4 regions of the Pseudomonas sp. P8_241 genome follow, and region 3 is predicted to be linked to each of the others. Evidence: predicted binding sites of a transcription regulator. Region 3 holds the regulator's gene; each other region holds the start of a gene.

Region 1 (7,649 bases), 530 kb from region 3:
ATCTGTTGTTTGAACAGTTGCAGCTTGTCGCTGGTGTCGGCGTCGAAGTTGACGACTTTGTTCTTGTCCATCAGGCGAATGGTTTCGCTGGCCAGGTACATGTCGTTACGCACGTTGCTCACGGCTTCAGCCGGGACTTTCGACAGCGACCCGTAACCTTTTACTTCGGCGCCAATGCTACCGGTCAATGCGGCGAGCGCAGGCACCAGTTGCGGTGTCGCGTCTTTGCTTCGTACGTATTCGGACAGCACTGAGCGCGGGTCGGCGGGTGCCGGTTGCGGTGCCGCTTTCACCAGCGCTTGTTGGGTAACTTGCGCGACGGCAGCGAATTGCAACGCTTGATCGGCGGGCATGGCGCGGTTCAGTGCGTAAGCCATTGGCAGGGTGCCGACCAGAATCAACATGATCAGGCCCATGCCTTTTTGGCCGTCGTTGGAACCATGGGCGAAGGACACACCGGTGCACGTCAGGATCAGCAGGCCGCGAATCCACCACGGTGGCGGGGTATCGCCTTTGGGTTCTTTGTACAGCGCACGGTTCTTGACGAAAGCGCGCAGGGCCAACAACAACAGGGCAGCAAAGCCGAAACCGACCAAAGGCGAAAGCAGCAGTGCATAACCAATCTTGGTCGCCTGTGCCCAATCCACGCCGCTGGTGCCGTCGCGTCCATGCATCAGCGCGTTGGCAACACCGACACCGATGATCGAACCGATCAACGTGTGCGATGAGGACGCCGGCAGCCCCAGCCACCAGGTGCCAAGGTTCCACAGGATGGCCGCGATGAGCAGGGCGAAGATCATGGCGAAACCAGCCGATGACCCAACCTGCAGAATCAATTCCACCGGCAGCAGGGCGATGATGCCGAAGGCCACTGCACCGCTGGACAGTAACACCCCGAGGAAGTTGAAGAATCCGGACCAGACCACGGCGAAGTTCGGCGGCAGCGAGTTGGTGTAAATCACCGTGGCCACTGCGTTGGCGGTGTCGTGGAAGCCGTTGACGAACTCGAAGCCCAGCGCAATCAGCAGCGCCACACCCAGCAGCAGAAACGGTGTCCATGTGGTCACCACGGTGCCCAGTTCGCGCATGTCGTGCATCAGGCTGTAAGCGGTGAATAGCAAGCCGATGCCCAGTACGGCAAAAAACACCACGATAGTCAGCAAGCCGGGTTTTTTATCGAGTTGCAGCTTGGCGCTGCCAGCTGGCGCCGGGGAGGCGGTGAAGGAGGGGGTGGCCATGCCTGACATTCCTGAGAAGGGAAGGAGTGTTGGTCATGATCATTGCGAAATGTTACAGGGAGACTGCTTTAGGTCAGTGTTTGGGTTGTTTGCAATTCCGTTAATCTGAAATGCATTCCTGTAGGAGCAAGCTTGCTCGCGATGGTCGTGAACGATAACGCTTGAAACCTGGCACCCAGCGGTGCCGTTTGGTTTTTCGCGAGCAAGCTCGCTCCTACAGGTTTCACGGACGTTCAGTAATCCTGTCGCTTGCGAAATGCCCAGCGTCCGGCAATCACGGTGAACGTTGCCACCAGTGCCACCAGAATCCAGAATCCCTCCGGATCCTGGGAGAGCGGCACACCACCGACGTTCATGCCGAAGAAACCGGCAATGATGTTGATTGGCAAGGCCAGCACCGTCACCACCGTCAAGGTGAACAGCGTGCGGTTACTTTGTTCGTTGAGGTTGGCGGCAATTTCTTCCTGCAACAGCTTGATCCGTTCACCCAGCGCCGTGAGGTCATTGATGATCAGGGCAAACTCCTCGGTGGACTTGCGCAGCTCTTTCACGTCCTCCTTTTGCAGCCATTGCGGTGGACGGTTGAGCAGACGCAGCAATGACCCCGGCTCCAGCGCCAGCAACCGTTGCAGGCGCACCAGCACCCGACGGTTGGCCCCCAGCTCTGCCCGATTGGTCGACGGTCGCGAGGACAGCAATTGGTCTTCGACCTGATCCACGCTCAGGCTGGTCTTGCGCACGATCTGAGTCAGTACTTCGCCCTGGTCGCGCAGCAGATGCACCAGCAGTTCCAGAGGCGAACGAAAGCGTTCACCGGCCTTGACCGACGAGCGCAACTTATCCACCGAGTGCAGCGGTTGCAGACGCGCACTGATGATCAGACGGCTACGGGCGCATACCCATAACGTCGAGACATCGGAGGAGACCATGCTGCTGAGGTTGAACACTACATCGTTGACCACCGCCAGCAGCGCCGAGTCGACGTGCTCGATACGTGTCGAACGCGAGCCTTCGTGCAGTGCTTCGAAAAACTCATCGGGCAGCTCCAGATGACTTTTCATCCAGCGCTCGCACGCGGCGTGGGCGAGGTTCAGGTGTAGCCAGAGAAACTGCTCGTCGTCCTCCGGCTGTTGCAGACATCGCAACGCCTCGGCCGAGTCGATTTCCCGGCCGCGTTCACCTGGGCGAAAACTGAATCCATAAAGCAGGCCGAACAGATCGGGATCCCGATGGCTTTGATCGATGCTGTGATTCATGAGTGCTCGCAAAGGAAAGCGCCTGTCGCAGGTTTTACAGGTTCACCTGAGCGGCATCATCGCAAGCGCAGATGACGTTTTCATGACAGTAAAAAGACCGCAGTCGCAACGCTACCGGCGGTCGGTATTTTCTCAAGAACCGCTCTGGCACGCCGATTACGTTTGGGTCAAGTTGCGCGCCGACGGCGACCCGCCGAGACCGTAGACAAAGAAGTCCGGACATTTTCACGCCTTAACCGGGCGTGCCTCATTCCTGCCATGAGTACCCTTCGATGCTTTTGCAAAAGTCCCTGAGAACGCAAATTCTCGCCCTGCTGAGCGGTAGTCTGATCGCGACGCTGTTGATCGCACTGAGCTGCTTTCATTTTCTGTCCAGTGGTGTGCAGAACTACGCCAATTTGATCGAAGGTCCGCTGCATACCTCGCAATTAATCGATGAAGCCAACCTGCAATTCAAGGTGCAGGTTCAGGAGTGGAAAAACGTCCTGCTGCGTGGCAAGCAGCCGGCAGACCTGAACAAGTACTGGGCGCAATTCGAAGACCGACAGCGCGACGTGCAGAACATCCTTGGCGAACTGGCCGGACAAAAGGGCATCGAGCCGCAACTCAAGACCCGTATCGAACGCTTGCGTGACGAGCACCGTTTGCTGGGGGCGGCCTATCAGAAGGGTCGTGATGCCTTTGTGGCAGCAGGCGGTGACCCGGCGGCCGGTGACGCAGCGCTGAAGGGCGTGGACCGTGCGGCCAGCGATCAGATGAGCGAACTGGTCAGCGCGTTACGCAAGCAGGGCGCGGAGCAATCGACGCTGATCAGTGCCAGTGCCGATCGCACGGTATGGCTGGGCATCGTTGTCATGCTGGCCTCGGGGTTGTTGATTGGCCTGCTGAGCCTGTGGCTGGTCAATCGCAACCTGGTCGAGCCGATTCGCCAGTTGATCGATTATGTTGCCCAGCTTAGTCAGGGCCGTATCGCTGAGCGCGTGTCCAGTCACCGTCAGGATGAACTGGGAAAACTGGCAATGGCTGCCAACACACTGCGCGATTTTCTCGCTGAAACCTTCAGCCGTTTGCAGCGCAGTGCTTCGGACCTGGACAGCGCCAGCGGTGAGCTGAACTCGATTGCGACCGTGATGGCGGGTGGCACCAACGAGCAGTTCAATCGCACCGATCAGGTGGCCACGGCGATGAACGAAATGTCTGCCACCGCACAGGAAGTGGCGCGTCATGCGGCCGATGCAGCACGGGCAGCGGACGACGCCGACCAGAACGCGCAGCAGGGCGAAAAAGTCATGCAGGGCACGATTCACACCATCACCCAGATGCGCGGTGAAATCACCAACACTGCCAACGTGATCCGCCAATTGGAAACCGACAGCGGTCGCATCGGCAAAGTGCTGGAAGTGATCCGCGGCATTGCCGAACAGACCAATCTGCTGGCGCTCAACGCTGCCATCGAAGCGGCCCGTGCCGGTGAAGCCGGGCGTGGTTTCGCGGTGGTGGCCGATGAAGTGCGCAGCCTGGCCCAGCGCACGGCGGCATCGATCATCGAGATCAACCAGATCATTCAAACCGTGCAGACCGGCGCGATCGATGCGGCTCAGGCGATTGAAAGCGGACAGGCGCGCAGCGATGAAAGCGTTGAGCAAGTGACCCAGGCCGGTGCCATGCTGGAGCGCATCACCCTGGCCGTGGAGGCGATCCGCGACATGAATCGCCAGATCGCCACCGCTGCCGAAGAGCAGACCTCGGTGGCCGAAGACATCTCGCGCAACCTCACCGAGATCACCAGCATCGCCAGCACCAATCTGGATAACGTGCAGCGCACCGAAGCGGCGAGTCACAACCTGCATGGTTTGTCGGGGCAGTTGAATGAGGTGACGGCACGTCTGAGGGCGTGATGGCCTGAGTAGTCAAGACGAAAAAAGCCGCAAGATCGGAAGATCGTGCGGCTTTTTGTTGTGTGACAACATCACATTCTCACGGACCTTGCAGGAGCCGGCTTGCTGGCGATCCAGGCAACACGGACATCAAGTTTATCGCGTCATCGTTCATCGCCAGCAAGCCGGCTCCTACAAGGCGTTATGCATCAGTCGTCTTTTTTGTTCTTCAGGACTTCGCCGGTAGTAGCGTTCAGGTCCACGTCCCATTCAACATTCTGAGCGTCACGCAGTTCGACTTCGTATTCGTAAATGGTGGAGTGTTTGTCCAGGTCGCTGTCGGTAATGGTGGCGCCCGGGTGCAGCTTCATCACGATCTGATTCAGCTCTTCGAGCGGCTTGATCTTGCCGTCCTTGACCAGTTGAGGAATCTGATCGACGGGAACATCTTTGGCCTGGGCCAGGCCAGCAGTGAGCGTCATGGCTGCAGCGGTGAACAGGGCAGTCAGAGTCTTCATGGTGTCTTTCCTTGTTGAGCTGTTTAAGTGAGATCAGGTTAGCCGGTGTAACTTAATCCACCCTTAAATTTTCCTACATGTCTTGCATCAATAACTGTGGGAGCGTGGACATCAACGTTGATGTTGGAGCGGATGGCCCCTTCGCGGGCACACCACGCTCTTACAGATTTTGCGTCAGTCCTAGTAACCGTTGTTCTGCAGTACCTGCGTCACGCTGGCGGCGGCCGGGCGTTTGTAGAACTTCAGCAGTTCGCTGGCGCGGTTGGTGAAGATACCGTCGACACCGGCGTCCATGACTTTCTGGTAATCCACCGCATCGTCGATGGTGTAGACGTGAACCAGCAAGCCCTGTTCGTGGGTGTACTGGTTCATCCACGGTTGTACCAGGTCCGAGTAACTCTGATCGCCACCGTGGGTGAGCGCTGCGGAAGGGCCGGTGCCGATGGCGCCCTGGGTTTTGGCGTAGTCGACCCAGCGCTGGAACTCGGCTTTGTCCTTGGGGTGCTGTTTGGCATAGTAAGCGGCTTTGTCATGCTCACCGGACTCGGCAAACGAGACTTTCGACTCCGGCTCGATGCTGCCTTCTGCGACCCACAGCAACAGAATCTTCGGTACCTGAGGCATTTCCTTTTGCAGCAGTTCGAGGCTGCTTTTCTCGAAGGTTTGCAGGATCACCTTGCCTTTGCCCTGACCCACGGCTAGCTCGCTTTTCGCCAGTTTCGAACCGGCCGGGCTTAGCCAGCCACGGTCCTGCAGTTTCTTTTTCAGGTCATGCTCGATGCCGGGAAACTGCTTGGGCTCCTTGGTTTCGATGTACAGGCCAGGCTTGTGCAGCGAGTTGCCTTGTGCGATGTCGATGATTTCATCGAGGGTCAGAATTTTCAGGCCCACGTAGGACGCACGCGCGCGATCCGGGTACGCGGAGTTGAACCAGCTGCCGGCATCCAGGGTTTTCAGCTCGGCCATGGTGAACGCGTTGGCTGGGCTGTCCTTGCGCTCGGGGAACTTGCTGGCAACGTCGGAGGTGCGTTGCAGGTCGTTATCGTGCAGGGCGAACAGCACGCCATCCTTACTGCGTTGCAGGTCCAGTTCCAGGTAATCGGCGCCCAGATCGCGGGCGAGTTTGTACGCGGCGGCGGTGGACTCCGGGGCATCGAAAGACGCGCCACGGTGGGCAATCACTGCCGGGTGCGGGATGCCTGAACGCGAGGCCAGCGCTGCCGGGCTTGGCTCGCTGGACGCCTGTGCCTGGCTGAGGCCAAGCAGCATGCTCAGCAGCAGGGCGCTTTTAGTGATGGTTGAAGGCATGGTCGAGATCCTTTCGCGATGATTTTCAAAGACGTCCCTTTTAACAACTGAGCGTTGCGGGCGCTATCGCGAGACCGACATAAACCTGCTTAAAGCTGATGTTCGTCAGCACTTTTATGCGCCTGTTTGCAGTACGCTTGCTCGCAACTTCCCCGGCAGAGGGAAATCACCATGCCTGCTCTGCGTGTAAACCAACGATCACCCTGTGAGGTTTACCATGCGCATCACTTCCCAGCTCATCTGCCAGGCTGCCGACCAACTCAAGGGTTTCGTCGGCCTCAACCGCAAGACCGGCCATTACATCGTGCGCTTCAGTGAAGATTCGTTCGGCATGGACGTGGCGGATGACGGCATTATCCCCACTAGCGAGTTTGTCTGGGCTGTGGGCCCCTCGCAATCGATGACCCTCAAGCGTGAGTTGATTCAGTTACTGCTGGACCAGAACATCGATGACCGGATCAACATTACCCAACCGTTGCGGGTGTATATGAACCGTCGGGATGTGCCGGAAATTTCGGCGGTGCGGAGTTTGGTGCGGGGTTGAGGTTTTGTGATGATTGGACGGGCCTCATCGCTAGCAGGCTAGCTCCCACACTGGATCTGTGGCGCTCATAAATCCCCTGTGGAAGCTAGCCTGCTAGCGATGGCGGCCCGCTCTGAAATACATTGCAACGGTAAACTTGAGAGTCACGGCCGCTTTATTCAGCAGCCGAACTTGTCATTTATCACTGCTGGTAACAGGCCAGAAACATATCCAGCGCCGACTCCACCACCGTGCTTTGCATCTCAGCCGACAAGCTGGGCATGCCCATGGAAATCTGCGGCCAGAATGCAAAGGATTTGAGCAATCCATGAACCTGCTGCGCGGCAAACTCGGGAGCAACGGCTTTTAGCCGCCCATCGGCCTGAGCCGCACGAATCCACGCAGTCAGATTTTCTTCGCGTTCACCTATTCGGCAAACCATGCTTTGGGCGCGCTCGGGAGAATGGATGGTCGCAGCGATGGCGACTCGTGCCAGATCGAGAAAATTGTCATCGCTCAGCATTTGCAATTTCGCGATCAGCAATTGGCGTAATTGGTCGCGCAAGGGCTCATCAGGGCGGTAGGACGTTTCCTGTTCCGCCGTCACTCGTACCCATAACTGGTTGAGGATTTCGGCAAACAACTCTTCCTTGCTGGGGAAGTGGTTGTACACCGTGCGCTTCGACACGCCGGCAGTGGCGGCAATCCTGTCCATGCTGGTGATCTCGAAACCGTTGTCGCGAAACTCGGCAATCGCCGCCTGAATGATGGCTTCGCGTTTTCGGTCAGTGAGGCGCTGTGGAGCTGTCATAAATACGCTTCGGCAGGATGGACAGTAAAATTACACTCACCAGTTTACTTGGCATCGGCTTTGATGCAACCTTGAAACTACACTGTGCAGTGTAATGTTTTGTTAATCCTGCACAGTA
Region 2 (7,649 bases), 1.3 Mb from region 3:
CTGGTGAGCTGCGCGCTTTGCGTAGTGAGGACAGCGTGGTGGGCGAAGGCATGACGATTCTCACGGCCTGCAAAAAGGACGAACCGGCCATGGAGGGCACGCACCACGGCGTGTTTACCGGGTTACTGCTTCAGGCCTTGCACGGCGGTGCGGCGAATATTCTGGGCAAGATCACCCCAGGCAGCCTCTATTCCTTCGTCGACAATGCCCTCGATGCCTGGGAGCAGCGCCCGGTGTTCAAAACCAACGTCTCGCAGTTCATTTCCTTGCGCGAAGTGTCGCCGCTGATCGCCAAGGAAATCCTGCGAAAACTTCCCGAATGGTTTGCCGAAGCGGAGTCGGTGTACCCCCTCTCCCCCAGCTTTGAGCCCACCGAACCCGAGTTCAACCCGGAACAGGGCGAGGTCTTCGCACAACTGCAAAAGTGCAACCGCCACAGCCTGGTCGAACCGGTGGACGCCGAACACATGTACTACGCCGCCATCCACTCCACCGGCTGCCGTCTCACCGCGCTCGGTGCCTATTACCGCGAACTCGCCATCAAGGGACATTTCTGATGCCAGTGTTTATCAGCTACCGCCACATGGACCGCGCCCATGCGGTCAACATCAACACGCGCCTCATTCAGGCCAACATCAAGACCTACCTCGACGTACTGGATGCCGAATCCCAGACCACCGACGACATCACCGGAGTGATTACCCGCAACATCAACGAATGCACGCACCTGCTGGCAGTGGTGTCGGAGCAAACCGCACGGTCCTGGTGGGTGCCGTTCGAAATCGGCGAAGCGACCATCACCAACCGGCGCATCTGCTCGTTCAAGACCGGTCCGGCAGAACTTCCGCTGTACCTGGAAAAGTGGCCGAAGTTGACCTGCGACAAAGATATTGAGTTCTTTATTGATGCTTATCGCAACGAATCAACGCTCAAGCGCTCGATGTCGCTGGAGTCGGTGACCGGTAGCGAGTCGGTGCGTAGCGTCAACAAATCCAATGCGGATCGCTTTCATGCCGACCTCAAGTCGCGAATCATCCGCGGGTTCTGACGTCACCCCAACCCTTCGGGTTTCTTGCGCCCAACATCTGTAGGAGCCGGCTTGCTGGCGATGGATTCAGATACGCCGGGGGCATCCAGACCGCACGCGTTATCGTTGACGACCATCGCCAGCAAGCCGGCGCCTACGGGGGGCGTGCCCCTAACCTAGAAAGCCGCATAAAAAAACCGACATCGCTGTCGGCTTTTTTGTCGGTCACTGCTTCGGCGGCTCTGCCGTTTGGACGGGATCACCCGGCTTTGGCGCCGGGTCGTCGAACAGGTTAAGACGCTCACGTACTTCGTGAGCCGGCAACGGTTCCTTGTCCGCCGGCAGCGCGTTCGGGTCGACCGGCGTGGCCGGCGCTGCGCCTGGTGCAGCAGAACCTTGCGGCGTCCCGGATGCCGGCTCCGCCCCTTGCGAACCTTCGATTGCACGTTGGGCTTTCTTGGTCAGCACCACGATGTCGATTCGACGGTTGACCGGGTTGAACGGATTCTCGCGATCAAACAACGCCGACGATGCATAACCAACCACGCGCGCCACCTGCGAGTCCGGATAGCTGCCCGCAACCAATGCACGGCGAGCCGCGTTGGCACGGTTGGCCGAGAGCTCCCAGTTACCGAAATCACCGGTGCCGGTGTAAGGCTTGGCATCGGTATGACCGCTGATGCTGATCTTGTTCGGCACCGCTTTGATGGTGTCGGCCATGGCCAGCAGGATGTCTTCGAAGTACGGTTTCAAGCGGGCAGAGCCTGAGTCGAACATCGGACGGTTTTCCGCATCCATGATCTGGATACGCAAGCCGTCCTGGGTGATCTCGAACAGGATCTGATCTTTGAATTTCTGCAGCTGCGGATTCTCTTCGACCTTGTTCTGCAACTCTTGCAGCAGCAATTCGAGGCGTTCCTTCTCGACCATTTCGGCCATACCTTCGACCTGCTCGGCGTCGACTGTCACCTTGTCCGGCTGCGGCTGGGACTTCACCTCGGGGTTGAGGGTGTTTTCCGGCGCCAGGGTCGGCGTGCCGCCCAGATCGATGATGTACGGCGTGCCGCTTTCGGAAAAGCCGATCGGGTCCTTGAAGTAACCGGCGATGGCGATCTTCTGTTCCGGCGTGGCGGTAGAGAGCAGCCATAACACCAGGAAGAACGCCATCATCGCCGTCGCGAAGTCGGCGAAGGCGATTTTCCACGCACCCCCGTGATGCCCGCCGGCGTAGCGCTTGACGCGCTTGATGATTATCGGCTGATTGTTTTCCATGACTTAACGACCGCGAACCGCTTGTTCAAGCTCGGCGAAGCTAGGGCGGTGCGCCGGGTACAGAACCTTGCGCCCGAACTCCACGGCCAGCGATGGCGGCATGCCGGAAGCCGAAGCCACCAGCGAAGCCTTGATAGCTTCGTAGACGTTGAGTTCTTCTTTGGCATCGTGGGCCAGGGAATGGGCCAGCGGGCCGAAGAAACCGTAGGCGGCCAGAATACCGAAGAAGGTACCGACCAGTGCCGCGCCGACGTGCAGGCCGATGGACTTCTGATCGCCTTCACCCAGTGAAGCCATGGTCACCACGATTCCCAATACCGCCGCGACGATACCAAAACCGGGCATGGCGTCGGCGATGCCGTTCACCGCGTGGGACGGATGCTCCAGGTCTTCCTTGAGGCTGTACAACTCCATGTCGAACAGGCCTTCCAGCTCATGGGGCGCCATGTTGCCGGAGGACATGATGCGCAGGTAATCGCAAATGAACGCGGTCATGCGCTCGTCCTTGAGGACCGTTGGGTACTTGGCAAAGATCGGGCTCGCGGCGGCATCTTCGATGTCCCCCTCGATGGCCATCATGCCTTCGCGGCGGCTTTTGTTGAGGATCTCGTAGATCAGGCCCAGCACTTCAAGATAGAAGGCGTGGTTGAAACGCGAACTGAACATGCTCAGGGATTTCTTGAGCACGTGCATCGTCATGTAACCGGGGTTGGCTTGCAGAAATGCGCCGAGGGCCGCACCGCCGATAATCATCACCTCGAAAGGCTGGATCAGGGCGGCAATCTTGCCGTGGGAGAGCACGTATCCGCCGAGCACGCTCGCGAATACGACGATGATGCCGATTATTTTAGCCATAGGTAGGAGAGTACTTACTGAGTCGGGTTCAAGGTCATATTCGGAAGTTAAAAAATCTCTTCTTCTACTTATCGGCAAAACTGCGCCAGACTATAGCCAGTTCAGGCGAAAAGCCAATTTGACCCACTCCGGGCTTAGGGAATGTTGACGATGATCGCCTTCAATCATGGCTAATGAAACGAACGTTCCAGCACCAAAACCGACCACACTCGAAGGCTGGGTCAAGCTTCTGGATGGCGTGCGCCTTCCGGTTCCACAGGCGAGCCACGACCGAGTTCGCAAGGCCATCAACGATGATCGCCGCTCGCTGCGCGATATCGCCGACTTGATACAGGACAGCCCGGCCCTGGCCCTGAGCGTGATTCGCGAAGCCAACCGGCACACCCATGGCGGCATGACCGAACCTGCGGAAAACCTTGAGGTCGCTATCAACCGCCTCGGTTTGAAGCGCACCGAAGAACTGCTCAGACGCCTGCCCACCCAGTCGCAGTCCGATATTCCGAGGGCCTTGCGTCAACTGCAGATGATCAGCCAGCACGCCACGCAACAGGCCAACGGCTTTTTTGCCAGTCGCCTGGCGCGACTGTGGCAGGACATCCATTGGGGCAGCCTGCTGTTTCTTTCACCGCTATGGCCCTTGGCGCTGACACATCCGAAATTGCTCGAAGACTGGGAGCTGCGGGTCATCCACAAAGGCGAGTCGGCGTCCAGCGTCGAGAAGCAACTGTTTGGCATGCGTCTGCTGGAAATCGGCCAGGCGCTGGTTGAAGTCTGGCGCCTGCCAATCTGGGTCCAGCAAGGCTATCGGCTGTTGCTGACCGAGCAGCGGGAACTCGTGAAAGTCTTGCGCATCGCCCGCGACAGCGAGCACCCACTGCGCCAGCAAAACCGCCTCGATGACGATCCGACCCTGCGTCGCTGGCTCAATCAGCCGGCCAACACTGTGTTGCTGGCCAATGGCCTGGCGCTGTCGGCGCAACACGCCTGGGACAGTCCGCACAGTGAGCGTTGGCAATACCTGACCAGCCTTTACCTGCAAATGCCGATCGACGAAGTCCAGCAGCAGTTGCATCAACAGGCTGCCAACAGCGCCCGTCATCACGCGATGCCCGATCTCTGGCACCCCGCCGAATCGCTGATCTGGCCGTGGGACACTCACCGTGTTCACGCCGGTTTACTGCCGGCGGCGGCACCCAGCGTCGAAAATCTGGCGAAGTGGCGCAAACAATGCGCCGAGCTGCTGGTCGAGCCCAGTCGTTTCACCAATGCCATGCATTTGACCATCGCTGCACGGGACGCGCTGGAGGCATGCGGCATGCGTCGGGGGATGATTTTGATGGCCGACCGCAGCCACGCCAATTTGCGCGTGCACCAGACAGTAGGACTGCCCAAAGAAGCAGCCGGGCTGAATTTTGTGGTCAGCCAAAGCACCGTGTTGCAGCGTCTGCTCGCGCAACAGGCCCAGGTGCGCCTGACACCGGTCAACAATGCGCAATTCTCAGCCTTGCTGCCCAACAGCCTGCGCGCACAATTTAGCGGTGAACATTTGTTGCTGCGCTCGTTAATCAATAATGGCCGGGTGATCATGATCATCGTGGCGGACCAGGGCGGTGGGCCGTTTTCGGAAACCACGGTCCAGGCCTTCGGCAAAACCGCGCAATGCATCGAAAAAGCACTGCACAGCTTTAGCCACCGTGGCCAATAAGCTGCGTTACAATCCCCCCTTTTGTGCTCTGGAGACCTCACATGTCTGACTTCTCTGGCTTGCCGCTGGTGATCGAACCGAGCGACTTGCTCGCCCGCCTCGACGCCCGCGAACTGATTCTGGTCGACCTGACCAGCAGCGCCCGCTACACCGCAGGGCATATTCCCGGCGCGCGCTTCGTCGACCCCAAGCGCACGCAACTCGGCCAGCCACCTGCGCCGGGCCTGATGCCAGCGCACGCGGCACTCGAAACCCTGTTTGGTGAGTTGGGGCACAATCGCGATGCGGTCTACGTTGTTTATGACGACGAAGGCGGCGGTTGGGCCGGGCGTTTTATCTGGCTCCTGGACGTCATTGGCCACAGCAAATACCACTACCTCGACGGCGGACTGCCCGCCTGGCTGGCTGAAGGGTCGCCAATGTCGATCCAGGTCCCGGCCCCCGTTGGCGGTCCGGTTGCGTTGACCCTGCACGACGAACCCACGGCCACCCGCGAATACCTGCAAAGCCGTCTCGGCGCCGCCGACCTGGCAATCTGGGATGCACGCGGGCCGCTGGAGTACTCCGGAGAGAAAGTCCTGGCGGCCAAGGGCGGGCACATACCTGGCGCGGTCAATTTCGAATGGACCGCCGGCATGGATCAGTCGCGTCAGCTGCGCATCCGCACGGACATGCCGCAGATTCTCGAACAGCTCGGCATTACACCTGACAAAGAAGTGATTACCCACTGCCAGACTCACCACCGTTCTGGCTTCACCTATCTGGTGGCCAAGGCTCTCGGTTATCCGCGGGTCAAGGGCTACGCCGGCTCTTGGGGCGAATGGGGCAACCATCCCGATACCCCTGTAGAAGTTTAAGATTTTTAAGGACCGTTAATGAACAAGCGTCTGTTTATCCTCAGCCAGTACCTGCTGCCCCATAACCTGCTCTCGCGACTGGCTGGCTGCATCGCCGAATGCCGCGTGCGCTGGTTCAAAAATGCCTTTACCGCATGGTTTGCCAAGCGCTATGAGGTGGATATGTCCCAGGCACTGGTCGAAGACCTGACCGCCTACGAGCACTTCAATGCGTTTTTCACCCGTGCCTTGAAAGACGGCGCGCGTCCACTGGACGAAACGCCGGGCGCAATCCTTAGCCCGGCCGATGGTGCCATCAGCCAACTGGGCCCGATCGAACACGGTCGCGTGTTCCAGGCCAAAGGCCACAGCTTCAGCGTGCTGGAACTGCTGGGGGGCGACACCGCCAATGCTGCGCCGTTCATGGGCGGCGATTTCGCGACTATTTACCTGTCGCCGAAGGACTACCACCGCGTGCACATGCCCCTGGCCGGCACTCTGCGCGAAATGGTCTATATCCCGGGCCGTCTGTTCTCGGTCAACCAGACCACGGCTGAAAACGTCCCGGAACTGTTTGCCCGCAATGAGCGAGTGGCGTGCATTTTCGATACCGAGCGCGGGCCGATGGCCGTGGTGCTGGTGGGTGCGATGATCGTTGCCTCGATCGAAACCGTCTGGGCCGGCCTGGTGACGCCGCCGAAGCGCGAGCTGAAAACCTTCCGCTACGACGAAGCTGCACGTGCGCCGATCCACCTGGAAAAAGGTGCGGAGCTGGGTCGCTTCAAATTGGGTTCGACCGCTGTCGTGCTATTCGGGCCGGATCAAGTGAAGTGGGCTGAAGAAATGACCGCCGGGACTGCGGTGCAGATGGGCCAGGGCATGGGTTCGCCAAAAGCATAAACCCATGCGCTGAACCTGTAGGAGCCGGCTTGCTGGCGATGGGGCCCTTGAGGACGCCATCGCCAGCAAGCCGGCTCCTACAGTGGATTTACGGGTTACAGCTGCCCGTCGCGGTCGCGAAAGCCCAGCAGATACAACACACCATCCAGACCCAGAGTCGAAATGGCTTGCTTGGCCGACTGCTTGACCAGCGGTTTGGCACGGAACGCCACGCCCAACCCGGCAATCGCCAGCATCGGCAAATCGTTCGCACCGTCGCCGACCGCAATGGTCTGCTCCAGACGCAACCCTTCCTTGTGTGCCAGCTCTTTCAGCAAATCAGCTTTACGCTGCGCATCGACAATCGGCTCTATCGCCACACCGGTGACTTTGCCATCGACCACTTCCAGTTCATTGGCGAACACATAGTCGATCCCCAGCTTGGCCTGCAATTGCTTGGCGAAGTAGGTAAAACCGCCCGACAAAATGGCGGTCTTGTAACCCAGGCGTTTGAGTTCAGCGAACAGCGTTTCAGCGCCTTCAGTCAGACGCAGCGATGCGCCGATGGAATCCAGCACGCCGACATCCAGCCCCTTGAGCAAAGCCAGACGCTCTTTGAAGCTGGCACGGAAATCCAGTTCGCCCGCCATCGCCCGCTCGGTAATTTCCGACACCTTGTCGCCGACACCCGCCGCTTTGGCCAGCTCATCGATGACTTCAGCTTCGATCAGGGTCGAGTCCATATCGAACACCGCCAGACGACGGTTGCGACGAAACAGCGAATCTTCCTGGAAGGCGATGTCGACGTTCAATTCCTGGGCGACGCTGAGGAATTCGGCCCGCAACGCTTGCGGATCTGCCGCCTCGCCACGCACGGAAAACTCGATGCAACCCTTGCCCTTGTCGGCCGGAGTGTCTAGCGGCATGCGTCCGGACAGGCGATCAATATGGTCGATGTTCAGACCATATTTGGCAGTGATCGAACTGACAGCCTGCAATTGACCGGCCGTTACCTTGCGGGTCAACAGGGTCACAATGTGGCGCTTCTTGCCTTGATTGCCGACCCACTGCTGGT
Region 3 (7,649 bases):
ATTCACAGCCTGCAAGTGGTCGGCTGGAGCACGCTGTGGATGGCTTGCGGGCTGTTCATCATTGCCGCTGTCGACGTGCCGATCCAGATCTGGGAAAGCATCAAGAAACTCAAGATGACCAAGCAGGAAGTGCGTGACGAGCACAAGGATCAGGAGGGGCGGCCAGAGGTCAAGCAGCGGATTCGCCAGTTGCAGCGTGAAATGTCCCAGCGCCGGATGATGGCGGCGGTTCCCGACGCCGACGTGGTCATTACCAACCCGACCCATTACGCGGTAGCGCTCAAGTACGATCCGGACAAGGGTGGGGCGCCCATGCTGATCGCCAAGGGCAGCGATTTCCTGGCCCTGAAAATTCGCGAGATTGCCACGGCCAACGAGATTCTGCTGCTGGAGTCACCAGCGCTGGCGCGGTCGATTTACTACTCCACGGAGTTGGAGCAGGAAATTCCCGGCGGGCTCTATCTCGCGGTTGCCCAGGTATTGGCTTACGTCTATCAGATCCGCCAGTACCGCGCGGGTAAAGGTAAACGACCTGATCCGCTCAAGGATGACTTGCCGATTCCGCCGGACCTGCGCCGCGATTCCTGAGGTCTGCAGTGCTTGTGCCGACGCCTTCGCTGGCAAGCCAGCTCCTACAGGGTTGTGTTGATTGCGTTGGATGTTGCGTAGATCTTGCCCACGCTTTCTGTAGGAGCCGGCTAGCCGGCGAAGGCGTCTGTTCAGGCAAAGAAAATCGCGGTTAAACCTCTCTATTTCAACCTCCCGCAAAAGTTGGAAAGCTTCTTGCAGTAGCCGCCCTGCGCCCGCTTCAGGCGTCAATGTTTTGCTTCAAAGGAACGGGGAATACCGGTGGATCGCTCTCAGTTAATCAGCGCAGCTCGCACAAACGTCGCCGACCTCAGTCGGGGCAATTTGGGTGTGCCGCTGTTGCTGCTGGTCATGCTGGCGATGATGATGTTGCCGATACCGCCGTTCCTGCTCGACGTGTTCTTCACGTTCAACATTGCGTTGTCGATTGTGGTCTTGCTGGTTTGCGTATACGCCCTGCGACCGCTTGATTTTGCGGTGTTCCCGACCATTCTGCTGGTGGCGACGCTGTTGCGCCTGGCGTTGAACGTGGCGTCCACGCGGGTGGTGATGCTCCACGGGCAGGATGGCCATGCGGCCGCCGGCAAGGTGATTCAGGCCTTCGGTGAGGTGGTGATCGGCGGCAACTATGTCGTGGGTATCGTGGTCTTCGCGATCCTGATGATCATCAACTTCGTCGTGGTGACCAAGGGTGCCGGGCGGATTTCCGAGGTGAGCGCGCGTTTCACCCTCGATGCGATGCCCGGCAAACAGATGGCGATCGACGCCGACCTCAACGCCGGCCTGATCGATCAGGCGCAGGCCAAGGCCCGTCGTTCGGAAGTCGCCCAGGAAGCCGAGTTCTACGGTTCCATGGACGGTGCCAGCAAGTTCGTGCGCGGTGATGCCATCGCCGGCTTGCTGATTCTGTTCATCAACCTGATCGGCGGCATGGCGGTCGGTATCTTCCAGCACGGCATGTCCTTCGGCGACGCCGGCAAGGTGTATGCGCTGCTGACCATCGGTGACGGTTTGGTGGCGCAATTGCCATCACTGTTGTTGTCCACGGCGGCCGCCATCATGGTGACCCGTGCTTCCGGTTCGGAAGACATGGGCAAACAGATCAATCGCCAGATGTTCGCCTCGCCCAAGGCGTTGGCGGTATCGGCGGGTTTGATGGCGGTCATGGGGCTCGTCCCCGGCATGCCGCACTTTTCCTTCCTGAGCATGGCAGCCCTTGCGGCGGGCGGTGCCTATCTGTTCTGGAAGAAGCAGAACGGTGCCAAGGTGCAGGCGCTGCAAGAGATCAAACGCCAGCAGGAATTGCTGCCATCGCCAGCGCGGGCCCAGGAAACCAAAGAGCTTGGTTGGGACGATGTGACGCCTATCGACATGATCGGCCTGGAAGTGGGTTACCGCCTGATTCCACTGGTGGATCGCAACCAGGGCGGTCAGCTGCTCGCACGGATCAAGGGCGTGCGCAAGAAGCTGTCCCAGGACCTGGGTTTCCTTATGCCGACTGTGCATATTCGCGACAACCTCGACCTGGCGCCGAGTGCCTATCGCCTGACGTTGATGGGGGTGATCCTGGCGGAAGCGGAAATTTACCCGGATCGCGAATTGGCGATCAATCCGGGGCAGGTCTATGGCACGCTCAACGGTATTACCGCCAAAGACCCGGCTTTTGGCCTGGAGGCGGTCTGGATCGAAATCAGCCAGCGTGCGCAAGCGCAATCGTTAGGGTATACAGTGGTCGATGCCAGTACTGTAGTGGCCACCCACTTGAACCAGATTCTCTACAAGCATTCCAGTGAGCTGATCGGCCACGAAGAAGTGCAGCAGCTCATGCAATTGTTGGCCCGCAGCTCGCCAAAACTGGCCGAAGAGCTGGTGCCGGGAGTGGTGTCGCTGTCGCAACTGCTCAAGGTGTTGCAAGCGTTGTTGGCTGAACAGGTGCCGGTACGCGACATCCGCAGCATTGCCGAAGCCATCGCCAATAATGCGGCCAAGAGTCAAGATACCGCCGCCCTGGTGGCTGCGGTGCGTGTCGGTGTCTCTCGCGCCATCGTCCAAAGCATTGTAGGCACTGACTCCGAGCTTCCGGTGATCACGCTGGAGCCAAGGTTGGAACAGATATTGCTCAATAGTCTGCAGAAGGCAGGGCAGGGCTCGGAAGAGGGGGTTCTGCTGGAGCCAAGCATGGCTGAAAAGCTGCAGCGCTCGTTGATCGATGCAGCGCAGCGCCAGGAGATGCAAGGTCAACCGGTGATTCTGCTGGTAGCCGGTCCGGTTCGCGCGATGCTCTCGCGATTTGGCCGGCTCGCAGTCCCGGGTTTGCACGTGTTGGCTTATCAGGAAATCCCTGACAACAAGCAAGTGACCATCGTTGCGACAGTAGGGCCCAACGGCTGAGGTAGTGGTTTATGCAAGTTAAGCGTTTTTTCGCCGCCGATATGCGTCAGGCCATGAAGCTGGTTCGTGATGAGCTGGGCGCTGATGCTGCGATCATCGGCAACCGCCGAATCGCCGGCGGCGTCGAGCTGACTGCCGCGCTGGATTACAAGTTGTCGGCGCTGGCGCCGCGTGTGCCGAACCTCGAGCTCGAGGATGAGCTGCGCAAGACCCAGTCGCGGATCGTCACCGCCCAGGCCGAACTGAGCCTGCGCAGCGAAGGCGAGCGCGACGACAGCACCAACCTTCAGTTGTTCGCCGGCTTGCCGCTGACCGCTGCCGAGCCGTTGATTGAACCGACACTGGCCGAGCCTCGTCACCCTGCACCAGCGCCTGCTCCAGCAGCCGGTATCGATGCTCGGGTGTTCGACTCGATGCGGTTTGAGCTCAACAGTCTGCGTGAATTGATGGAAGTACAGCTCGGCTCGCTGGCGTGGAATCAGCTGCAAGGCAGCAGCCCGGGCCAGGCGAACCTGTGGCGGCGTCTGCAGCGCATTGGCCTGTCCGGCCCGTTGTCGCGTGATCTGCTGGCCATGATTACTGAAATTCAGGAGCCTCGTCAGGCCTGGCGCATGTTGCTGGCGCACCTGGCGCGAATGATCGTGACGCCGGAAATCGAGCCTCTGGAAGAAGGTGGCGTGATTGCCATGGTCGGCCCGGCCGGCATGGGCAAGACCACCACTCTGGCCAAGCTGGCAGCCCGCTACGTGCTCAAATACGGCGCGCAGAACATTGCGCTGGTCAGCATGGACAGTTTTCGCATCGGCGCCCAGGAGCAGCTGCGCACGCTTGGCCGCATCCTCAATGTACCGGTAACCCATGTCGATCCGGGGCAGTCCCTGGTGCAGGCGCTGGAGCCTCTGATGCGCAAGCGTGTGGTGCTGATCGATACCGCAGGCCTTCAGGCCAGCGACCCGGCGCTGCGCATGCAGCTTGAAAGCCTGGCTGGCCGTGGCATCCGCTCAAAAAATTATCTGGTCCTGGCAACCACTAGCCAAAAACAGGTTCTAACCGCCGCTTATCATAGTTACAAGCGCTGCGGGCTCGCTGGCTGCATCCTGACTAAACTGGATGAAACGGCAAGTCTGGGCGAAGTGTTGAGTCTAGCCATCAGCCATGAATTGCCGGTCGCGTATCTGACCGATGGCCCGCGGATTCCGGATGATTTGCATCTGCCGCGTCGTCATCAACTGGTCAGTCGCGCCGTTAGCGTGCAAATGCAGGAAGAACCCAGCGAAGAAGCCATGGCTGACATGTTCGCTGACATCTACCACAGCCCCACCAAGCAGGTAGGCTGAGGTGAAAATGAATAGTTTTTGTACCTACATCGATGGTCTGCCATGCATTGTTCCGTTTGTGAACGCGCAGCCAGTAATGTGGCCTCCGTCTATGCAAGACAAGGTAATGGAATAACATGGGCAGCATGCATCCTGTACAGGTGATCGCGGTGACCGGCGGCAAAGGTGGCGTCGGGAAAACTAATGTGTCAGTGAACTTGTCGCTGGCCTTGGCGGAACTAGGCCGGCGCGTCATGTTGCTGGACGCCGACCTGGGGCTGGCGAACGTCGACGTTCTGCTGGGCCTGACACCCAAACGTACCCTGGCCGACGTGATCGAAGGCCGCTGCGAGCTGCGCGACGTTCTGTTGCAGGGCCCCGGTGGCATTCGCATCGTTCCGGCGGCGTCCGGCACCCAGAGCATGGTTCACTTGAGCCCGGCTCAACACGCCGGCCTGATCCAGGCATTCAGTGATATCGGCGACAATCTCGATGTGCTGGTGATCGATACCGCCGCCGGTATCGGTGAGTCGGTCGTCAGCTTCGTTCGCGCCGCTCAGGAAGTGTTGCTGGTGGTCTGCGACGAGCCGACATCCATCACCGATGCCTACGCCTTGATCAAGTTGCTCAACCGCGACTACGGCATGAACCGTTTCCGCGTCCTGGCCAACATGGCCCAGAGTCCGCAGGAAGGGCGCAACCTGTTCGCCAAGTTGACCAAGGTCACCGACCGCTTCCTCGACGTCGCGCTGCAATACGTCGGCGCCGTGCCTTATGACGAAAGCGTGCGCAAGGCTGTGCAGAAGCAACGCGCCGTATATGAAGCCTTCCCGCGTTCCAAATGCTCGCTGGCGTTCAAGGCGATCGCGCAGAAGGTCGACACCTGGCCGCTGCCCGCCAACCCGCGTGGGCACCTGGAGTTTTTCGTCGAGCGCCTCGTGCAACAAACGGCAGGACCGGTGTTATGACCGCCAGCGGCTACAACCTCTACAAGCAATCGGCCCGCGATGCGCAGTACGAGCTGATCGAGCGTTACGCGCCGCTGGTCAAACGCATTGCCTACCACTTGCTGGCGCGTCTGCCGGCCAGTGTCCAGGTCGAAGACTTGATCCAGGCCGGGATGATCGGTCTGCTTGAAGTCTCGACCAAATACGACGCCAGCAAAGGCGCCAGTTTCGAGACGTACGCGGGCATACGAATCCGCGGCGCGATGCTCGATGAAGTGCGCAAGGGAGACTGGGCACCCCGTTCGGTTCACCGCAATACGCGCATGGTCAGCGACGCGATTCGCTCGATTGAAGCTAAAACCGGCCGTGACGCTAAAGATCACGAGGTTGCGGCCGAACTCCAATTGAGTCTCGATGATTATTACGGAATTTTGAACGACACCCTGGGTAGCCGGTTATTCAGTTTCGACGACCTGTTGCAGGACGGCGAACATGAGGGGCTGCACGAGGATGGCGCGAGTGCTCATCTCGAGCCGTCTCGCGATCTGGAAGATGAACGCTTCCAGGCAGCGCTGGCGGACGCGATTGCCAATTTGCCGGAGCGTGAGCGACTGGTGTTGGCGCTGTACTACGACGAAGAGTTGAATCTCAAGGAAATCGGGGAGGTCCTGGGGGTCAGCGAATCTCGGGTCAGCCAGTTACACAGCCAGTGCGCGGCCCGTTTGCGGGGGCGTTTGGGGGAGTGGCGAGCGCGCTGAAGGCAGTGTGGGGACACTGCGAATGGAGCTGGTGTGGCGTTGAACTGCACCGGTCTCGATCTGTTGTGCTCCAGACAGTCATTGAGTGCTTTGCCGGATTGAATGAAATGGCGCGTCCAGGTGCTGGGCGCGTTTAAGACTGCTTGGAGGTCGAATTGGACAAGAACATGAAAATCCTCATCGTTGATGACTTCTCAACGATGCGGCGGATCATCAAGAACCTGCTGCGTGACCTTGGGTTCACCAACACCGTCGAGGCCGATGATGGCACTACCGCCATTCCGGTGCTCAACAGCGGAAGCATCGACTTTCTGGTAACGGACTGGAACATGCCGGGCATGACCGGCATCGATCTGCTGCGCCACGTGCGTGCCGATGAAAAGCTCAAGCACCTGCCGGTGTTGATGGTAACCGCTGAAGCCAAGCGTGAGCAGATCATCGAAGCGGCCCAGGCCGGCGTTAACGGCTATGTGGTCAAACCCTTCACAGCCCAGGCGTTGAAAGAAAAAATCGAGAAGATTTTCGAACGCATCGGTTGAACGGCGCCACGGGGGAGCTATGGGGAATAACGAATCTTCATTGGGCGATTTTGAATCGACCCTGAAAAAACACGCCGTCGAATTGGTCGCAAGCCTTGAAAAAGGCAAGTTCGGCGACGCTGTGCAATTGATCCATGAGCTCAATCAGACCCGTGATCGCGGCCTGTATCAGGAGGTGGGCAAGCTCACCCGCGAGCTGCATAGCGCGATCGTCAATTTTCAGATTGACCCGCACATGCCGCAAGCCGCAGAAGTGTCCCAGATCACCGACGCCGCCGAGCGTCTGGGCTACGTTGTGAAGCTGACCGAAGCCGCGGCCAATCGCACCATGGACCTGGTCGAAAGCGCCACGCCACTGGTCAACAGCCTGGGTGATGAAGCCCAGGCCTTGAGCACGGACTGGGGGCGCTTCATGCGTCGCGAAGTCGGGGCCGAAGAATTTCGCGAGCTGGCACGACGGGTCGACGGTTTTCTGTCGCGCAGCAGTGTCGATAGTCGTGCGGTGTCGAGCAACCTTAACGACATCCTGCTCGCCCAGGATTACCAGGACCTCACGGGGCAGGTGATCAAGCGCGTGACCCAGTTGGTCACCGAAGTTGAAAGCAACTTGCTCAAGCTCGTGCTGATGGCCAGTCAGGTGGACCGCTTTGCGGGCATCGAACATGACCGTGCCGCGATGCTTGCAGAAAAAGATCCACAAAAACATCTCTCTCAGGGTGAAGGTCCGCAGATTCATGCCGATAAAAGAGAAGACGTTGTGTCCGGTCAGGACGATGTGGACGATTTGTTATCCAGCCTAGGGTTCTAGCGTTTTAGCATTTTAGGTTTTTGGGTTTTTTGACCTTTAGGAGCACCCCCCTACATGAGCTTCGGCGCCGATGAAGAGATCCTTCAGGATTTCCTGGTTGAGGCCGGCGAGATTCTAGAGCAACTGTCCGAACAACTGGTCGAGCTGGAAAGCCGTCCGGATGATGCGGATTTGCTCAATGCAATTTTTCGCGGTTTTCACACTGTAAAAGGGGGCGCCGGCTTCCTCCAGCTCAACGAGCTGGTGGAGTGCTGCCACATCGCCGAGAACGTGTTCGACATCTTGCGCAAGGGTGAGCGTCG
Region 4 (7,649 bases), 2.9 Mb from region 3:
TTGGCTACTGCTCGCCGACGGTGGCTTGCGCCTGGTGACACTGGCTCCCGGCGGTTTCATTTTGTTGGGGCTGCTGCTGGCTGCGTGGCAGGCCTGGCATCGTTCGCCCCCTTCACACTGACCTTGAGGAAACGCACTGCCCATGAACGCCGCAAAACGTCTGGAAATTTTCCGCAGGCTACATGAAGACAATCCGGAACCGAAAACCGAACTGGCGTATTCGTCGCCTTTCGAATTGCTGATCGCGGTGATCCTTTCGGCGCAATCGACCGATGTCGGCGTCAACAAGGCCACTGCAAAACTGTTCCCCGTAGCCAATACCCCGGCAGCGATCCATGCCCTGGGTGTTGAAGGTCTGTCGGAATATATCAAGACCATCGGGCTGTACAACAGCAAAGCAAAAAACGTCATCGAGACCTGCCGCATGCTGGTGGAGCTTCACGCTGGCGAAGTGCCGCAAACCCGCGAGGAGCTTGAAGCCCTGCCCGGTGTCGGCCGCAAAACCGCCAACGTGGTACTCAATACCGCGTTCCGCCAGCTGACTATGGCCGTCGATACCCACATCTTCCGTGTCAGCAATCGCACCGGCATTGCACCGGGCAAGAATGTTGTTGAAGTCGAAAAGAAGCTGATGAAGTTTGTGCCCAAAGAGTTCCTGCTTGACTCCCATCACTGGTTGATCCTCCACGGACGCTACGTGTGCCTGGCTCGCAAGCCCCGCTGTGGCAGTTGCCGGATTGAAGACTTGTGCGAATACAAACAAAAAACCTCGGACGATTGACGCACTATTGGATTTACTCGATGGCTGATTGAAAAAATCTTTTTTACCCGCCGGTAGAATGTCGATATAAGAGCGCCAAAGGCCTTCTTAGCCTGGAGTAGCTAAATGAGTACTGGCAAAGAGCAATTGGACGTAGAAGACGACTTCAGTACCGTGGAGGCTGATGATGCCGAACCGGTGGTCGAAGTAGCGAAAACCAATCTGAGCAAACGCCGCACCATCGACAATCTGCTGGAGGAGCGCCGACTGCAAAAGCAATTGGCCGATTACGATTTTGATATGTGACGCCTCAAAGCCTCCCGAAAACGGAGGCTTTTTATTATGAGCCCGAATTAGAGGAACCCCTTTTCTCCCCGTCAGGCAGTTCTGCCGTCACACCAAACCATTACGTTGCGCCAGCTCAATCAAATCCACCAACGACCGCGCATTGAGTTTCAACAGCAGGCGAGTCTTGTAAGTGCTGACCGTTTTATTGCTCAGGAACATTCCGTCTGCAATCTCCTTGTTGGTCTTGCCTCGTGCCAACTGCTGCAAGACCATCATCTCCCGCCCCGATAAACGGTCCACCATATCGGCTTCGCTGGCGTTCCCCAGACTGGAACGTACTGTGTGCAAGGCTTGATTTGGAAAGTAACTGTAACCTGACAGTACGGCCTTGATTGCACTGAGCAACTCGGTCAGATCCTGTTGTTTGCAAACATATCCTGCAGCCCCCGATTGCATACACCGCATGGAAAAATGACCGGGTGCCTGAGATGTCAGTATCAACACTTTCATCGGCATTGCTGTTGATGACAAACGTGCGATAACTTCCAAGCCATCCAACTTTGGAATTCCAATATCCAGAATGACAATGTCCGGCATTAGTTCTCTGGCTAGTTGCAATGCATCCACGCCGTTATCGGTTTCCGCAATAACTTCGTAGCCATGACGTTCCATCAGCATACGCACCGCAAGACGAATGACGGGGTGATCATCGACGATCAGCACTTTATTCATGGGCAAGTCCAATTTTCGCTGTTCGAATTTTTAGAGCCCGCACAATAGCCTAGTCGTTTCACCCATTGCATGTCGGCCTTCCCGAGCACCTGCACCGAGAGACATTCCCTACAAACATCACAGATTATTCTTACAAAAAAACCTCGAACACCCTGAACTGAAAACTGTATCCGAGTGGAGATCACACCTCCTTAAATCATTTTTTGTATCGACCTTTAACAAAAATCAACGAGTAACGTGAGCCAAAAGCCGTGTTCTGAAAGCAGCGCACCCTACCGCCAATACAAAAGTAACGGATATTTTCAGAATCAACATTCGTACCAGAAATATCACACGCCAACTATCATCTTAATCTTACAGCAAAAAAAACTCATTAAAGGATGATAAAAGTAACAATTCAACCCTTCGAAAAAACCGACAAAGGTATTAAATAAAAATCACTAAGAAAAACGTTCAGCTCCACAGATCCACCCTGCACCCGAAAACCAAACCTGTAAGCCATCGAGAAAATCACATTAACATGAGCATAAAGCATGATAAGACCTCAAAGCCTCATCACGAACCCCATGACAATTATCGGGATGTTTGCTGTCCTGTCTGAAACCTCGGCAGCAATATCCTTGCCCTTCCTCGATGATGACGAAAGAGAACTCTATGTGTGGTTTTTGATCAGCTTTCCGTTCTATTTACTTTTATTGTTTTTCGCGACGCTCAACTTCAACCATCGATCACTGTATGCCCCTTCCGACTTTGAAAAGGGAAAACACTTCATTAAAATCATGGAAAATACCGAGCACTCGGAAAACAAGACACCTAAAGAGACGTTAAGTGCGCCCAAACCTGTTACATCGATAAGTGACCACCAACTTCCCCCTAACTCACAAACCGGGATAAGTTTACATACTCGGTTTTCTGTCGAGCACCATATTCATCTTCCCGAGCATGTCAAAGATCTCTACATCATTGATGCACGTTGCATGGACAGAAAAGTCGAGTTTAGCGCTCTGCTGGAAAAGTTCCAAAAGCACCAGGAGAAACCGGCGAGCACGGTGATGTTCATCACGTGTACCGAAACGGAGACGTTATTGAAAGCTGTCGCGCTCAGGCATTCACGACCGGCACGCAAACGCAACGCAACATTCTATGTTGCTTACAATTTGAGTTCTCATGAATTGACGGTCATAGGCCAGGAGGGAGCACTCGCCAGCAACCAGCAGTAATTGACGCCGCAGCGCCAACCGGCGCACAGAAAGGCGTCAGCAGAATGAACGTGGTATCGCAATTCAGGGCAAAACGCCCCCTCATTCAGAACTACGGCCTCGTTGATACGAGGCCGCAGTTCCCATTACAAGCTCAAAGGCTTCAGAAAAGCTTCCGACCTTTGTTTGCTGCAATGCGCATGCGCAAGGCGTTGAGCTTGATGAAGCCCGCTGCGTCGGCCTGGTTGTAGGCGCCGCCATCTTCTTCGAAGGTGGCAATGTTGGCGTCGAACAACGACTCGTCGGACTTGCGACCGGTAACGATCACGTTGCCCTTGTACAGTTTCAGACGTACAACGCCGTTCACGTGAGCCTGGGACGCATCGATCATCTGTTGCAGCATCAGACGCTCAGGGCTCCACCAGTAACCGGTGTAGATCAGGCTGGCGTATTTCGGCATCAACTCGTCTTTGAGGTGAGCCACTTCGCGATCCAGCGTGATCGACTCGATTGCACGGTGAGCGCGCAGCATGATGGTGCCGCCTGGGGTTTCGTAGCAGCCACGGGACTTCATGCCCACGTAACGGTTCTCGACGATGTCCAGACGACCGATACCGTGTTCGCCACCGATACGGTTCAGGGTCGCCAATACGGTGGCCGGGGTCATTTCGACACCGTCCAGCGCGACGATGTCGCCGTTGCGGTAGGTCAGTTCCAGGTACTGTGGCTTGTCAGGAGCGTTCTCCGGAGAGACGGTCCAGCGCCACATGTCTTCTTCGTGCTCTGTCCAGGTGTCTTCCAGCACGCCACCCTCGTAGGAGATGTGCAGCAGGTTGGCATCCATCGAGTACGGGGATTTTTTCTTGCCATGGCGCTCGATCGGGATCGCGTGCTTCTCGGCGTAATCCATCAGCTTCTCGCGGGACAGCAGGTCCCACTCGCGCCAGGGAGCGATCACCTTTACACCTGGTTTCAAGGCGTAAGCGCCCAGTTCGAAACGAACCTGGTCGTTGCCCTTGCCGGTGGCGCCGTGGGAAATGGCGTCAGCCCCGGTTTCGTTCGCGATTTCGATCAGGCGTTTGGCGATCAACGGACGAGCGATGGAAGTACCCAGCAGGTACTCGCCTTCGTAAACGGTGTTGGCGCGGAACATCGGGAACACGAAATCACGCACGAATTCTTCGCGCAGATCGTCGATGTAGATTTCTTTTACGCCCATGGCCTGTGCCTTGGCGCGGGCCGGCTCGACCTCTTCGCCCTGACCCAGGTCAGCGGTAAAGGTCACTACTTCACAGTTATAAGTATCCTGCAGCCACTTGAGGATCACCGAAGTGTCCAGGCCGCCGGAATATGCCAGAACGACCTTGTTTACGTCCGCCATGCCATCACTCCACGGGGTTCTACGGAAAGCCGGGAAGTCTACCGCTCATGCAGAATAATTTACAGTGGCGCGACAGCTTATGACGACGAAGCGACAGAACATGTCGAGAGAGCGACCATGATCAGCGGATCAGGAAGTTGCCGAGGCATCCGGCTTCGTGGCTTGCGGAGCTACTTGTTCCGGCGGTGCTCCCCGCTCCAGACGAATCGCTACCCGACGATTCTTCGAGCGATGGGCATTATTGCTGTTCGGTGCCAACGGATAACGCTCACCGTGGAAGCGCAGGGTGATCTGCGATTCCTGAATGCCATTGGCCTTGAAAAAATCCATGACTGCCAGAGCCCTGCGCCGTGATAGATCGCGGTTGGTCAGGCGGTTGCCGCTATTGTCGGAGTGGCCGTCGAGTTCGATGTGATTGACTGTCGGGTCGGCCTTCATGTACTCCAGCATCACCTGCAACCTGGCCTTGGCGGCTGCATCCAGATCAATGCCGCCCCCGGGAAAACCGACCTGAGACTGTTTCACCTGATCGAAATTCTGCGGCAACAACTTCGCCACACAACCTTGGTAGTCGGCAAATGCCTTGTTGAACTTGACCGGCAAAAGGCGCACTTCCGATATCCGGCCATCCCCCGCAGAATGCCGCACCACCGGACTGCGACCGTCAATCAGACCGCTGATCAGTCGTCCGGCCTGAACCTGTGAACTGTTGAACAACACATTGCCGCTGCCGATTCTGACCGAGCCCAGGTTAATGTCACCCCGCCCCGGTTGCCATGGCGCTGCGGCGGCCAACAGAGTCGCCGAACCACCACCCATCATCGCGTTATAGGCATTCAGACGAAATGTCGCCTGCTCGCCAGCGCGACGCACGAACTGCCCCGAACCGAAATCGGTAATCGGCTGAGTCAGGCGGCACTCGAACTTGTCGCCCTCGACCGTCCACTCGGTGCTCTCCATCCGTGTCTGGAAAGTGAGCGCCATCGCGGGAAGGCTGGCAAACACACTGAGCAAGGCTAAATAACGCTGGCGCACGGGAGGCTCCACTGGCTTCTGCAACAAAAAGACCGACACACAGATGTTCACGGCATACCTGTTGGATATCGGAAGCTTCGTGCAAAACTTGATAGCGAGTGCCTGCAAGAGTCTTTTCCGGTAGCATTCCCTTCAGTTTGACCCGCCTGGAATCCCCTCATGTCCGACCGCCTGACCCTGCTGCGTCCCGACGACTGGCACATTCATCTTCGCGATGGTGCCGTGTTGGCCAATACCGTCGCGGATGTCGCGCGCACCTTTGGTCGCGCCATCATCATGCCCAACCTGGTCCCTCCGGTCCGCAACGCAGCTGAAGCCGACGGCTATCGCCAGCGGATTCTCGCTGCCCGCCCGGCTGGAAGCTCATTTGAACCGCTGATGGTCCTGTACCTCACCGACCGTACTCAGCCAGAAGAAATTCGCGAGGCCAAGGCCAGCGGGTTCGTTCACGCCGCCAAGCTGTACCCGGCCGGCGCGACCACCAACTCGGACTCTGGCGTCACCAGCATCGACAAGATTTTCCCTGCGATCGAGGCCATGGCCGAAGTCGGGATGCCGTTGTTGATTCACGGTGAAGTCACCCGAGGCGATGTCGACGTGTTCGACCGCGAGAAAATTTTCATTGATGAACACATGCGTCGTGTGGTAGAGCGTTTCCCGACCCTCAAAGTGGTGTTCGAACACATCACCACTGCAGACGCCGTGCAGTTCGTCAACTCGGCCTCGGCCAACGTTGGCGCGACCATCACCGCGCATCACCTGCTATACAACCGCAACCACATGTTGGTGGGCGGGATTCGGCCGCACTTCTATTGCCTGCCGATCCTCAAGCGCAACACGCACCAGGAAGCCCTGCTCGACGCTGCCACCAGCGGTAGTAAGAAGTTCTTCCTCGGTACCGACTCGGCGCCCCACGCCCAGCACGCTAAAGAGGCCGCTTGCGGTTGCGCCGGTTGCTACACCGCGTATGCAGCCATCGAGATGTACGCCGAAGCCTTCGAACAGCGCAATGCGCTGGACAAGCTCGAAGCCTTCGCCAGCCTCAACGGCCCACGGTTCTATGGCCTGCCGGCAAACACCGATCGCATCACCCTGGTCCGCGAAGAATGGACTGCCCCAACCAGCCTGCCGTTTGGCGAGCTGACCGTTATCCCGCTGCGCGCCGGTGAAAAACTGCGCTGGCGCCTGCTGGAGGAACACGCGTGAGTGAAGACCATTTCGACGACGAACAGGAAGGTCAAGGCGGTGGCGGCGGTTCCCGTCACCCAATGGCCGCACGGTTTCGTGGCTACCTGCCCGTTGTCGTCGACGTAGAAACCGGTGGTTTCAACTCGGCCACCGACGCCCTGCTGGAAATCGCTGCGACGACCATCGCCATGGATGAAAAGGGTTTTGTGTACCCTGATCACACCTACTTCTTCCGTGTCGAGCCGTTCGAAGGCGCGAACATCGAAGCGGCGGCCCTGGAGTTCACCGGGATCAAACTTGATCACCCTCTGCGCATGGCAGTGAGTGAAGAGTCGGCTCTTAACGATATTTTCCGTGGCGTGCGCAAGGCATTGAAAGCCAACGGCTGCAAACGGGCAATCCTGGTCGGGCACAACAGCAGCTTCGACCTGGGCTTCCTGAACGCCGCGGTTGCGCGACTGGACATGAAACGCAACCCGTTCCATCCGTTCTCCAGCTTCGACACCGCGACGCTCGCCGGTCTGGCCTACGGTCAAACCGTGCTGGCCAAGGCTTGTCAGGCCGCCGATATCGACTTCGACGGTCGCGAGGCTCACTCGGCTCGCTATGACACCGAGAAGACGGCAGAGCTTTTCTGCGGCATCGTCAATCGCTGGAAACAAATGGGCGGATGGGAAGATTTCGACGATTGATCTGGCTTGTCTGTAGGAGCGAGCACGCTCGCGATGGTCGTCAACGATGACGCTGGGTGCCTGTTACCCCACGGCGTTCCAGAGTCCGTCGCGAGCAGGCTCGCTCCCACAGAAATCTGACCAATTCCACCCATAAAAAAACCGGCCTCGATGGCCGGTTTTTTTGTACCTGGAACGTGCCTTACAGCGCGGCAGCGTGCTCGGTCAGGTAAGCAGCAACGCCTTCTGGCGAAGCGTTCATGCCTTTGTCGCCTTTTTTCCAGTTGGCAGGGCAGACTTCGCCGTGCTCTTCGTGGAATTGCAGAGCGTCGACCAGACGCAGCAGCTCTTCCATGTTACGGCCCAGCGGCAGGTCGTTGATGATCTGCGAACGG

Evidence for each region. Region 3 encodes FliA, which starts transcription of late flagellar genes. Its sites were predicted from a motif close to CTAAAGTTTNNNNNNNNNNNGCCGNTAA; they were not measured.
Region 1: QMK58_RS06435 (methyl-accepting chemotaxis protein) is a predicted target of FliA. The motif match lies at 2,626-2,653, and genes of this name have one in related genera.
Region 2: motA (flagellar motor stator protein MotA) is a predicted target of FliA. The motif match lies at 3,223-3,250, and genes of this name have one in related genera.
Region 4: QMK58_RS24355 (flagellar protein MotY) is a predicted target of FliA. The motif match lies at 5,461-5,488, and genes of this name have one in related genera.

Annotation. Positions count from the first base shown of each region.
Region 1 is NZ_CP125377.1:1,442,878-1,450,526, forward strand. Features, by position in the region: gene QMK58_RS06425 (inorganic phosphate transporter) at 1-1,238, opposite strand, end outside; gene QMK58_RS06430 (transporter) at 1,472-2,494, opposite strand; gene QMK58_RS06435 (methyl-accepting chemotaxis protein) at 2,767-4,392, shown strand; gene QMK58_RS06440 (PepSY domain-containing protein) at 4,581-4,889, opposite strand; gene QMK58_RS06445 (glycerophosphodiester phosphodiesterase) at 5,070-6,197, opposite strand; gene QMK58_RS06450 (DUF2025 family protein) at 6,415-6,741, shown strand; gene QMK58_RS06455 (TetR/AcrR family transcriptional regulator) at 6,923-7,531, opposite strand.
Region 2 is NZ_CP125377.1:694,783-702,431, reverse strand. Features, by position in the region: gene QMK58_RS03100 (caspase family protein) at 1-557, shown strand, start outside; gene QMK58_RS03095 (toll/interleukin-1 receptor domain-containing protein) at 557-1,048, shown strand; gene motB (flagellar motor protein MotB) at 1,253-2,299, opposite strand; gene motA (flagellar motor stator protein MotA) at 2,303-3,154, opposite strand; gene QMK58_RS03080 (HDOD domain-containing protein) at 3,321-4,859, shown strand; gene rhdA (thiosulfate sulfurtransferase) at 4,901-5,716, shown strand; gene asd (archaetidylserine decarboxylase) at 5,735-6,595, shown strand; gene serB (phosphoserine phosphatase SerB) at 6,691-7,649, opposite strand, start outside.
Region 3 is NZ_CP125377.1:1,968,818-1,976,466, forward strand. Features, by position in the region: gene flhB (flagellar biosynthesis protein FlhB) at 1-588, shown strand, start outside; gene flhA (flagellar biosynthesis protein FlhA) at 850-2,979, shown strand; gene flhF (flagellar biosynthesis protein FlhF) at 2,991-4,316, shown strand; gene fleN (flagellar synthesis regulator FleN) at 4,433-5,263, shown strand; gene fliA (RNA polymerase sigma factor FliA) at 5,260-6,000, shown strand; gene QMK58_RS08965 (chemotaxis response regulator CheY) at 6,168-6,539, shown strand; gene QMK58_RS08970 (protein phosphatase CheZ) at 6,559-7,347, shown strand; gene QMK58_RS08975 (chemotaxis protein CheA) at 7,402-7,649, shown strand, end outside.
Region 4 is NZ_CP125377.1:5,438,953-5,446,601, forward strand. Features, by position in the region: gene QMK58_RS24325 (Rnf-Nqr domain containing protein) at 1-121, shown strand, start outside; gene nth (endonuclease III) at 143-781, shown strand; gene QMK58_RS24335 (PA3496 family putative envelope integrity protein) at 887-1,066, shown strand; gene QMK58_RS24340 (response regulator transcription factor) at 1,154-1,780, opposite strand; gene QMK58_RS24345 (hypothetical protein) at 2,314-3,000, shown strand; gene QMK58_RS24350 (argininosuccinate synthase) at 3,143-4,360, opposite strand; gene QMK58_RS24355 (flagellar protein MotY) at 4,490-5,395, opposite strand; gene pyrC (dihydroorotase) at 5,555-6,601, shown strand; gene rnt (ribonuclease T) at 6,598-7,275, shown strand; gene QMK58_RS24370 (peroxiredoxin) at 7,457-7,649, opposite strand, start outside.